3 regions of the Viridibacillus sp. KH_047 genome follow, and region 1 is predicted to be linked to each of the others. Evidence: a T-box and tRNA genes for the amino acid it is inferred to sense, from the RefSeq annotation. Region 1 holds a T-box; the other regions hold tRNA genes.

Region 1 (3,246 bases):
GCCGCCGTCACAATTTGAAGGTGTATTTGTTTCTACAGAGCACACTGAAGAACATATTTCAAAGACTGTTCAAGCTTTCCAAAAAGTATTTAAACAACTTGCACGCTAATATAATATTAGAAGAAAAAGGCTTTCTCTATTTTGAGAAAGCCTTTTATAATGCATGTAAATACATTGATAATGTACGTAATATAGCTAATCTTTCTCTTAGAGCATCAATGACTCTAATGGACCTGACCAACAAACGAATAATTACAATCGATTAATCTATGGACATAACACAATGCATAATCACAATACTATCAAGCATATATTCTATTAGATATATGAAGGAGGTCAAGCTATGCAACATATTTCCTGGGAAATCGCAGAAGGATTTAACTTTCCTGAAAGTTTTGGTAAACCGCAAGATACGTCGAATGTGAAAATTACACCTCGTTGGACACAAGAAGAGTCAGGTGAATCAGTATTTTTAACAGGTATTTATCATATTTCTGCAAATGTAGCATTTGCAGAAGGAGAAGCACCACATCATGGGACTTCAACTTGGACAACAATAGAGGATTTAGACATGCAAGGAGAATCGGGTTATTTTGAATATGCTGTGCCGTTACATGTAAATTTGCCGCGAGATCGAGTGAATAAAGACGTTCCTGTAGAAATAAAAGTAGACTATATTACGACAACATTCCAAGATGATGGTAGTTGTCATTTTAGCTGGCAGGCGACATGTAATTATGAAGAGCCGCAAGTTGCTACTGCACAAGTAGAAGCAGAAGTAGTAGAAAGTTCAACTACCACTACTGCTGAGGCAAGTGCTCAAGAAGAACTAGAATCTGATGCGTTTTTATGGGATTTAGAAGAAGCATATACAGTTAAAACGTATAACTTAAAGGAATTCCGTAAACAGTAACCACCACAATAAGGCTAATACTAGAAGTAAGATGATGTCTCCTGTTGTCGGGATAATAATTACACGTATAACTTGGAAGCAACAAATAGGAACGATAATACGTCTACAGTGAAATCTTGTTTTCCGTAGCCAAGGTGGGTGGAAATGACGATTAAATTTTCTATGTGACATGAAATGTAGCCCTCCTTTCTAAAAAACTTGAAAATGCATCTTTTTTCCGATACAATTAGGTCATCTTAATATAGATGCATAGATAGGGAAGAGTAGAATGTATTGTGTTTGCCAAAGAGAGGAAACGTTTGGTGAGAGTTTTCGCATACACACGTTTGAAGGTCGCCCTGGAGCAGTTTCTGTGAACCTAATAAAGCTTAGCAGAAGCCGGTTAGAAGCCGTTATACAATGAAGTGTCAGCACGTTTTTTTGTGTTGAAATAAAGGTGGTACCGCGAATTCAACTCCTTCGTCCTTTTTAGGCGATAGGAGTTTTTTATTTGCAAAAAACTACAAGATACTTCGTTGTTAACAAGAAATTAAAAGGAGGTCGTCAAATTGACAGAACAACAAACGACATCAATGCCAACGAAATATGATCCACAGTCAATCGAACAAGGACGTTATGAATGGTGGCTAAAAGGAGAATTCTTTAAAGCTCAACCAGAAAGTGGCAAAGAGCCATATTCAATCGTAATTCCACCACCAAACGTAACAGGTAAACTACACTTAGGGCATGCTTGGGATACAACATTACAAGATATCCTAATTCGTATGAAACGTATGCAAGGATACGATGCGCTTTGGTTACCAGGTATGGACCATGCGGGTATTGCAACACAAGCAAAGGTAGAAGCGAAACTTCGTGAAGAAGGTATTACTCGTTATGACTTAGGTCGCGAAAAGTTCGTTGAAAAAACATGGGAATGGAAAGAAGAGTATGCAGGACATATTCGTCAACAATGGGCGAAAATGGGCCTAGCGCTAGATTATTCTCGTGAACGATTCACATTAGATGCAGGACTTTCTGATGCAGTAAAAGAAGTATTCGTAAAACTTTACGAAAAAGGATTAATTTACCGCGGTGAATATATTATTAACTGGGATCCTGCAACAAAAACAGCGTTATCAGATATCGAAGTTATTTACAAAGACATTCCAGGGGCTTTTTATCACTTCAAATATCCATTAACTGATGGAACTGGATCAATTGAAATTGCAACTACACGCCCTGAAACAATGCTAGGTGATACTGCAATCGCTGTTCACCCTAAAGATGAACGTTACCAACATCTAATCGGCAAAACAGTGACATTACCAATCGTAGGTCGCGAAATTCCGATCATAGCAGATGAGTACGTTGAAATGGAATTTGGTACGGGTGTTGTGAAAATTACACCAGCTCATGACCCGAATGACTTTGAAGTAGGTAACCGCCATGACTTACCACGTATTCTTGTAATGAACGAAGATGGTTCAATGAATGATAATGCTGGAAAATATAAAGGTATGGATCGCTTTGAATGCCGTAAAGCAATCGTTAAAGACTTACAAGACATGGGTGTTTGCTTCAAAATCGAAGATCATATACACTCAGTAGGACACTCAGAACGTTCTGGTGCGGTTGTTGAGCCGTATCTTTCAACACAATGGTTCGTTAAAATGCAACCACTTGCAGATGCATCATTAGAGCTTCAAAAAGATGAAGAAGGCAAAGTAAACTTTGTACCTGCACGTTTTGAAAATACGTATTCTCGTTGGATGGAGAATATCCGTGATTGGTGTATTTCTCGTCAACTTTGGTGGGGTCACCGAATCCCAGCTTGGTACCATAAAGAAACAGGCGAAATTTACGTAGGTACAGATGCTCCAGCTGATGCTGAAAACTGGAATCAAGATAATGATGTATTAGATACTTGGTTCTCATCTGCATTATGGCCGTTTTCAACAATGGGCTGGCCAGATGAAGCAAATGAAGAATTTAAACGTTATTATCCAACTAATACATTAGTAACTGGTTATGATATTATATTCTTCTGGGTTTCTCGTATGATTTTCCAAGGTATTGAATTTACTGGAACACGTCCATTTGAAGATGTATTAATTCATGGTTTAGTTCGTGATGAGCAAGGTCGTAAAATGTCTAAATCTCTAGGTAATGGCGTTGATCCAATGGATGTTATCGAAAAATACGGTGCTGACTCATTACGTTACTTCTTAGCAACTGGTTCTTCTCCAGGTCAAGATTTACGTTATTCAAATGAAAAAGTAGAAGCGGTTTGGAACTTCTCAAACAAAATTTGGAATGCTTCACGTTTTGCTTTGATGAACATGGAAGGCATG
Region 2 (3,246 bases), 270 kb from region 1:
CAGGACGGAAAGACCCCGTGGAGCTTTACTGTAGCCTGATATTGAATTTTGATACATCTTGTACAGGATAGGTAGGAGCCAGAGATTCCGGAGCGCCAGCTTCGGAGGAGGCGTTGGTGGGATACTACCCTAGATGTATTGAACTTCTAACCCATGCCCCTTAGCGGGGTAGGAGACAGTGTCAGGCGGGCAGTTTGACTGGGGCGGTCGCCTCCTAAAGAGTAACGGAGGCGCCCAAAGGTTCCCTCAGAATGGTTGGAAATCATTCGTAGAGTGTAAAGGCATAAGGGAGCTTGACTGCGAGACCTACAAGTCGAGCAGGGTCGAAAGACGGGCTTAGTGATCCGGTGGTTCCGCATGGAAGGGCCATCGCTCAACGGATAAAAGCTACCCCGGGGATAACAGGCTTATCTCCCCCAAGAGTCCACATCGACGGGGAGGTTTGGCACCTCGATGTCGGCTCATCGCATCCTGGGGCTGTAGTCGGTCCCAAGGGTTGGGCTGTTCGCCCATTAAAGCGGTACGCGAGCTGGGTTCAGAACGTCGTGAGACAGTTCGGTCCCTATCCGTCGTGGGCGTAGGAAATTTGAGAGGAGCTGTCCTTAGTACGAGAGGACCGGGATGGACACACCGCTGGTGTACCAGTTGTTCTGCCAAGGGCATCGCTGGGTAGCTATGTGTGGACGGGATAAGTGCTGAAAGCATCTAAGCATGAAGCCCCCCTCAAGATGAGATTTCCCATTACGCAAGTAAGTAAGATCCCTCAAAGACGATGAGGTAGATAGGTTCGAGGTGGAAGTGTGGCGACATACGGAGCTGACGAATACTAATAGATCGAGGACTTAACCAAATTTTACTTAACAAACTTCAATGTAATTTATCCAGTTTTGAGAGAATAAGAAAAAAACTTTTCTAAAATAGCAAAAAAAACACTTGCTAAACTTTAAAAAAGATGTTATAATAATTCTTGTCCTTAAGAAAATAGTCTAGTGACGATAGCAAAGAGGTCACACCCGTTCCCATGCCGAACACGGAAGTTAAGCTCTTTAGCGCCGATGGTAGTTGGGGGTTTCCCCCTGTGAGAGTAGGACGTTGCTAGGCGAACAATATGGAGGATTAGCTCAGCTGGGAGAGCACCTGCCTTACAAGCAGGGGGTCGGCGGTTCGATCCCGTCATCCTCCACCATTATTTTTAATAAACAATGCCGGTGTAGCTCAGTTGGTAGAGCAACTGACTTGTAATCAGTAGGTCGAGGGTTCGACTCCTTTCGCCGGCACCATTCATTTCATATGAGCCATTAGCTCAGTTGGTAGAGCATCTGACTTTTAATCAGAGGGTCGTAGGTTCGAATCCTACATGGCTCACCATTTTTAAAAAACATTATATGCGGGTGTGGCGGAACTGGCAGACGCACTAGACTTAGGATCTAGCGCCGCAAGGCGTGGGGGTTCGACTCCCTTCACCCGCACCATAATTTTTAAGTTTATCAGCATATTGCGGAAGTAGTTCAGTGGTAGAACACCACCTTGCCAAGGTGGGGGTCGCGAGTTCGAACCTCGTCTTCCGCTCCAAAATATGCCGGGGTGGCGGAACTGGCAGACGCACAGGACTTAAAATCCTGCGGTAGGTGACTACCGTACCGGTTCGATTCCGGTCCTCGGCACCAACTTTTAATATAATACAAGTGATATAAATGCGCCCGTAGCTCAATTGGATAGAGCGTCTGACTACGGATCAGAAGGTTGTGGATTCGACTTCTGCCGGGCGCGCCATTAACGGGAAGTAGCTCAGCTTGGTAGAGCACTTGGTTTGGGACCAAGGGGTCGCAGGTTCGAATCCTGTCTTCCCGACCATTAATACTTTAACCCTATGGGGCCTTAGCTCAGCTGGGAGAGCGCCTGCCTTGCACGCAGGAGGTCAGCGGTTCGATCCCGCTAGGCTCCACCAATTTATTGCTAAATTTAATACCATCATGGCGGCGTAGCTCAGCTGGCTAGAGCGTACGGTTCATACCCGTGAGGTCGGGGGTTCGATCCCCTCTGCCGCCATACTAACCAAACTAAAGGACCTTTAGCTCAGTTGGTTAGAGCAGACGGCTCATAACCGTCCGGTCGCAGGTTCGAGTCCTGCAAGGTCCACCATCTACACAACGTTATATTTTTTGGAGGAATACCCAAGTCTGGCTGAAGGGATCGGTCTTGAAAACCGACAGGCGGGTCATACCGCGCGGGGGTTCGAATCCCTCTTCCTCCTCCATTTTTAAAAAGTTAATTTCATAATATCATTATCGCGGGGTGGAGCAGTTCGGTAGCTCGTCGGGCTCATAACCCGAAGGTCACAGGTTCAAATCCTGTCCCCGCAACCAAATGGTCCGGTAGTTCAGTTGGTTAGAATGCCTGCCTGTCACGCAGGAGGTCGCGGGTTCGAGTCCCGTCCGGACCGCCATTTTTTAAAAATATTGTATTAATCATCATGGGTCAGTAGCTCAGTTGGTAGAGCATTAGATTGAAGCTCTAAGTGTCGGCGGTTCGATTCCGTCCTGACCCACCATGATGCGGGTGTAGTTTAGTGGTAAAACCACAGCCTTCCAAGCTGTTGTCGAGAGTTCGATTCTCTTCACCCGCTCCAATTTTATGGGCCTATAGCTCAGCTGGTTAGAGCGCACGCCTGATAAGCGTGAGGTCGATGGTTCGAGTCCATTTAGGCCCACCATTAAAATTTTTCCGAAGTAGCTCAGTGGTAGAGCATCCGGCTGTTAACCGGACGGTCGTAGGTTCGAGTCCTACCTTCGGAGCCATATATGGGGAAGTACTCAAGTGGCTGAAGAGGCGCCCCTGCTAAGGGTGTAGGTCGCGTAAGCGGCGCGAGGGTTCAAATCCCTCCTTCTCCGCCATATAGGCCCCTTGGTCAAGCGGTTAAGACACCGCCCTTTCACGGCGGTAACACGGGTTCGAATCCCGTAGGGGTCATACTAAAAAACCATTAGAATCATATTTGATTCTAATGGTTTTTTTGCGTTTGGAAAGTAAATTGAAAAGGCGTATTTTTAATGAGTTAAAGCAATTTTTGCAGATTATGAAAAAGAGTTCTTTATAATTAGGCAAGATAAAAATCATCATAAATATATGAAGTAACATACTAAGTAAGGGCTGTTTGCGGTACTTAGATTTTTTATATTATATACTGTTGACCTTAACGTTACGTCAAACTATATAGTAGAAACATGGAGGTGAAAAGAGATGGAA
Region 3 (3,246 bases), 510 kb from region 1:
CTGTCTCAACGAGAGACTCGGTGAAATTATAGTACCTGTGAAGATGCAGGTTACCCGCGACAGGACGGAAAGACCCCGTGGAGCTTTACTGTAGCCTGATATTGAATTTTGATACATCTTGTACAGGATAGGTAGGAGCCAGAGATTCCGGAGCGCCAGCTTCGGAGGAGGCGTTGGTGGGATACTACCCTAGATGTATTGAACTTCTAACCCATGCCCCTTAGCGGGGTAGGAGACAGTGTCAGGCGGGCAGTTTGACTGGGGCGGTCGCCTCCTAAAGAGTAACGGAGGCGCCCAAAGGTTCCCTCAGAATGGTTGGAAATCATTCGTAGAGTGTAAAGGCATAAGGGAGCTTGACTGCGAGACCTACAAGTCGAGCAGGGTCGAAAGACGGGCTTAGTGATCCGGTGGTTCCGCATGGAAGGGCCATCGCTCAACGGATAAAAGCTACCCCGGGGATAACAGGCTTATCTCCCCCAAGAGTCCACATCGACGGGGAGGTTTGGCACCTCGATGTCGGCTCATCGCATCCTGGGGCTGTAGTCGGTCCCAAGGGTTGGGCTGTTCGCCCATTAAAGCGGTACGCGAGCTGGGTTCAGAACGTCGTGAGACAGTTCGGTCCCTATCCGTCGTGGGCGTAGGAAATTTGAGAGGAGCTGTCCTTAGTACGAGAGGACCGGGATGGACACACCGCTGGTGTACCAGTTGTTCTGCCAAGGGCATCGCTGGGTAGCTATGTGTGGACGGGATAAGTGCTGAAAGCATCTAAGCATGAAGCCCCCCTCAAGATGAGATTTCCCATTACGCAAGTAAGTAAGATCCCTCAAAGACGATGAGGTAGATAGGTTCGAGGTGGAAGTGTGGCGACATACGGAGCTGACGAATACTAATAGATCGAGGACTTAACCAAATTTTACTTAACTAACTTCAATGTAATTTATCCAGTTTTGAGAGAATAATAAAAAACTTTTCTAAAATAGCAAAAAACACTTGCTAAACTTTAAAAAAGATGATATAATTATTCTTGTCCTTAGGTAATACAATAGTCTAGTGACGATGGCAAAGAGGTCACACCTGTTCCCATGTCGAACACAGAAGTTAAGCTCTTTAGCGCCGATGGTAGTTGGGGGTTTCCCCCTGTGAGAGTAGGACGTTGCTAGGCGATCATATTATTCCGAAGTAGCTCAGTGGTAGAGCATCCGGCTGTTAACCGGACGGTCGTAGGTTCGAGTCCTACCTTCGGAGCCATTTTTGGAGAGCTGTCCGAGTGGCCGAAGGAGCACGATTGGAAATCGTGTAGGCGAGTAACCTTGTCTCAAGGGTTCAAATCCCTTGCTCTCCGCCATACACATTATCATTTATTATATGGCCCCTTGGTCAAGCGGTTAAGACACCGCCCTTTCACGGCGGTAACACGGGTTCGAATCCCGTAGGGGTCACCATTTATAACATTATACGGAGGATTAGCTCAGCTGGGAGAGCACCTGCCTTACAAGCAGGGGGTCGGCGGTTCGATCCCGTCATCCTCCACCATTTAAATTAATAATACCATTATCGCGGGGTGGAGCAGTTCGGTAGCTCGTCGGGCTCATAACCCGAAGGTCACAGGTTCAAATCCTGTCCCCGCAACCAAATGGTCCGGTAGTTCAGTTGGTTAGAATGCCTGCCTGTCACGCAGGAGGTCGCGGGTTCGAGTCCCGTCCGGACCGCCATTTTTAAAAAAAGAATATTAAATTATTATGGGTCAGTAGCTCAGTTGGTAGAGCATTAGATTGAAGCTCTAAGTGTCGGCGGTTCGATTCCGTCCTGACCCACCATAATAATGCCGGTGTAGCTCAGTTGGTAGAGCAACTGACTTGTAATCAGTAGGTCGAGGGTTCGACTCCTTTCGCCGGCACCATGTTTTTCTGGAGGGGTAGCGAAGAGGCTAAACGCGGCGGACTGTAAATCCGCTCCTTCGGGTTCGGCGGTTCGAATCCGTCCCCCTCCACCATTTTTTTATTTTAGGGGCATAGTTTAACGGTAGAATAGAGGTCTCCAAAACCTTTGATGTGGGTTCGATTCCTACTGCCCCTGCCAATTTAAATTATATAATGGCGGTTGTGGCGAAGTGGTTAACGCACCTGATTGTGGTTCAGGCATTCGTGGGTTCGATTCCCATCAGTCGCCCCATTTAATTTTTGACAATAAAATAATTCAGATATAATAATATTATGGCGGTTGTGGCGAAGTGGTTAACGCACCTGATTGTGGTTCAGGCATTCGTGGGTTCGATTCCCATCAGTCGCCCCATATTATTGGGGTATAGCCAAGCGGTAAGGCAACGGATTTTGATTCCGTCATGCCCTGGTTCGAATCCAGGTACCCCAGTTAAATTTGCGGAAGTAGTTCAGTGGTAGAACACCACCTTGCCAAGGTGGGGGTCGCGAGTTCGAACCTCGTCTTCCGCTCCATTTTCTATTTACGGCGGCATAGCCAAGTGGTAAGGCACAGGTCTGCAACACCTCTACCACCGGTTCAAATCCGGTTGCCGCCTCCAATTATTTTTAAAATAACTACATATGATCTATAATAATATTATGCCGGTGTGGCGGAATTGGCAGACGCGCACGACTCAAAATCGTGTTCTTTCGAGAGTGTCGGTTCGACCCCGACCACCGGTATCCTAAACTATATATACATTAAGACTCTAGCTTATGTGCTAGAGTCTTTTTTTGTGTTTTTTGAATACGACTATTTTTATCAAAGATCCTTGCAGTGATTTAAAGGAGGTATTCAATGAGAAAGAGCGCATTAACAGAACAACAATTAACATTCATTCAGACGTTATTTTAGAGCCTATTATACACGCGGCCATAGGGATGCAACAATCATGTTCTATAGTAATGAATTAACTGCTGCTAAGAAAGTGATAGGAAAAGTACTCGTAAAATTCACTCACATGACTTAGAGGAGTTTATCATACAGAGTAAGGAATTATCTAAAGATTGTCACGATTAACACACGCTTACGTGTTCTCAGAATTATTTGTAAGCCAAGAAAAAATTTGAATGGTCAGCATTCAAAATCATTTTACGAAGTACGATAGCAGCAGGTATAGATGTCTTAATCCTAATGACGATAGTAGGATATACGGACAAATCTATGGGGAAATGATATTCTTCAATTTAAACATAAGAAGTTTGGGTCTTTAAAGGGCTTGAAAATATAAAGGAGAGTATAGAAAAAGAGCGTGCTTATAGTCTA

Evidence for each region. A T-box is a leader RNA that pairs with one kind of tRNA and senses whether it is charged. The one in region 1 lies ahead of AC3IS5_RS05405 (valine--tRNA ligase), so its partner is inferred to be a tRNA-Val.
Region 2: it has a tRNA-Val gene. The T-box ahead of AC3IS5_RS05405 (valine--tRNA ligase) is inferred to sense a tRNA for this amino acid. The anticodon was not compared.
Region 3: it has a tRNA-Val gene. The T-box ahead of AC3IS5_RS05405 (valine--tRNA ligase) is inferred to sense a tRNA for this amino acid. The anticodon was not compared.

Annotation. Positions count from the first base shown of each region.
Region 1 is NZ_CM174479.1:1,079,321-1,082,566, forward strand. It holds gene hemL (glutamate-1-semialdehyde 2,1-aminomutase) at 1-109, shown strand, start outside; gene AC3IS5_RS05395 (hypothetical protein) at 344-913, shown strand; gene AC3IS5_RS05400 (hypothetical protein) at 890-1,084, opposite strand; T-box leader at 1,155-1,383, shown strand; gene AC3IS5_RS05405 (valine--tRNA ligase) at 1,486-3,246, shown strand, end outside.
Region 2 is NZ_CM174479.1:811,175-814,420, forward strand. It holds rRNA gene AC3IS5_RS04065 (23S ribosomal RNA) at 1-850, shown strand, start outside; rRNA gene rrf (5S ribosomal RNA) at 986-1,101, shown strand; tRNA gene AC3IS5_RS04075 (tRNA-Val) at 1,111-1,186, shown strand; tRNA gene AC3IS5_RS04080 (tRNA-Thr) at 1,205-1,280, shown strand; tRNA gene AC3IS5_RS04085 (tRNA-Lys) at 1,293-1,368, shown strand; tRNA gene AC3IS5_RS04090 (tRNA-Leu) at 1,388-1,472, shown strand; tRNA gene AC3IS5_RS04095 (tRNA-Gly) at 1,498-1,572, shown strand; tRNA gene AC3IS5_RS04100 (tRNA-Leu) at 1,579-1,667, shown strand; tRNA gene AC3IS5_RS04105 (tRNA-Arg) at 1,697-1,773, shown strand; tRNA gene AC3IS5_RS04110 (tRNA-Pro) at 1,778-1,854, shown strand; tRNA gene AC3IS5_RS04115 (tRNA-Ala) at 1,873-1,948, shown strand; tRNA gene AC3IS5_RS04120 (tRNA-Met) at 1,976-2,049, shown strand; tRNA gene AC3IS5_RS04125 (tRNA-Ile) at 2,066-2,142, shown strand; tRNA gene AC3IS5_RS04130 (tRNA-Ser) at 2,165-2,257, shown strand; tRNA gene AC3IS5_RS04135 (tRNA-Met) at 2,290-2,366, shown strand; tRNA gene AC3IS5_RS04140 (tRNA-Asp) at 2,370-2,446, shown strand; tRNA gene AC3IS5_RS04145 (tRNA-Phe) at 2,476-2,551, shown strand; tRNA gene AC3IS5_RS04150 (tRNA-Gly) at 2,556-2,629, shown strand; tRNA gene AC3IS5_RS04155 (tRNA-Ile) at 2,637-2,713, shown strand; tRNA gene AC3IS5_RS04160 (tRNA-Asn) at 2,724-2,798, shown strand; tRNA gene AC3IS5_RS04165 (tRNA-Ser) at 2,804-2,894, shown strand; tRNA gene AC3IS5_RS04170 (tRNA-Glu) at 2,899-2,970, shown strand; gene AC3IS5_RS04175 (MerR family transcriptional regulator) at 3,241-3,246, shown strand, end outside.
Region 3 is NZ_CM174479.1:569,348-572,593, forward strand. It holds rRNA gene AC3IS5_RS02845 (23S ribosomal RNA) at 1-910, shown strand, start outside; rRNA gene rrf (5S ribosomal RNA) at 1,047-1,162, shown strand; tRNA gene AC3IS5_RS02855 (tRNA-Asn) at 1,174-1,248, shown strand; tRNA gene AC3IS5_RS02860 (tRNA-Ser) at 1,254-1,345, shown strand; tRNA gene AC3IS5_RS02865 (tRNA-Glu) at 1,368-1,442, shown strand; tRNA gene AC3IS5_RS02870 (tRNA-Val) at 1,458-1,533, shown strand; tRNA gene AC3IS5_RS02875 (tRNA-Met) at 1,556-1,632, shown strand; tRNA gene AC3IS5_RS02880 (tRNA-Asp) at 1,636-1,712, shown strand; tRNA gene AC3IS5_RS02885 (tRNA-Phe) at 1,742-1,817, shown strand; tRNA gene AC3IS5_RS02890 (tRNA-Thr) at 1,825-1,900, shown strand; tRNA gene AC3IS5_RS02895 (tRNA-Tyr) at 1,910-1,993, shown strand; tRNA gene AC3IS5_RS02900 (tRNA-Trp) at 2,006-2,079, shown strand; tRNA gene AC3IS5_RS02905 (tRNA-His) at 2,097-2,172, shown strand; tRNA gene AC3IS5_RS02910 (tRNA-His) at 2,217-2,292, shown strand; tRNA gene AC3IS5_RS02915 (tRNA-Gln) at 2,299-2,370, shown strand; tRNA gene AC3IS5_RS02920 (tRNA-Gly) at 2,379-2,453, shown strand; tRNA gene AC3IS5_RS02925 (tRNA-Cys) at 2,466-2,539, shown strand; tRNA gene AC3IS5_RS02930 (tRNA-Leu) at 2,582-2,663, shown strand.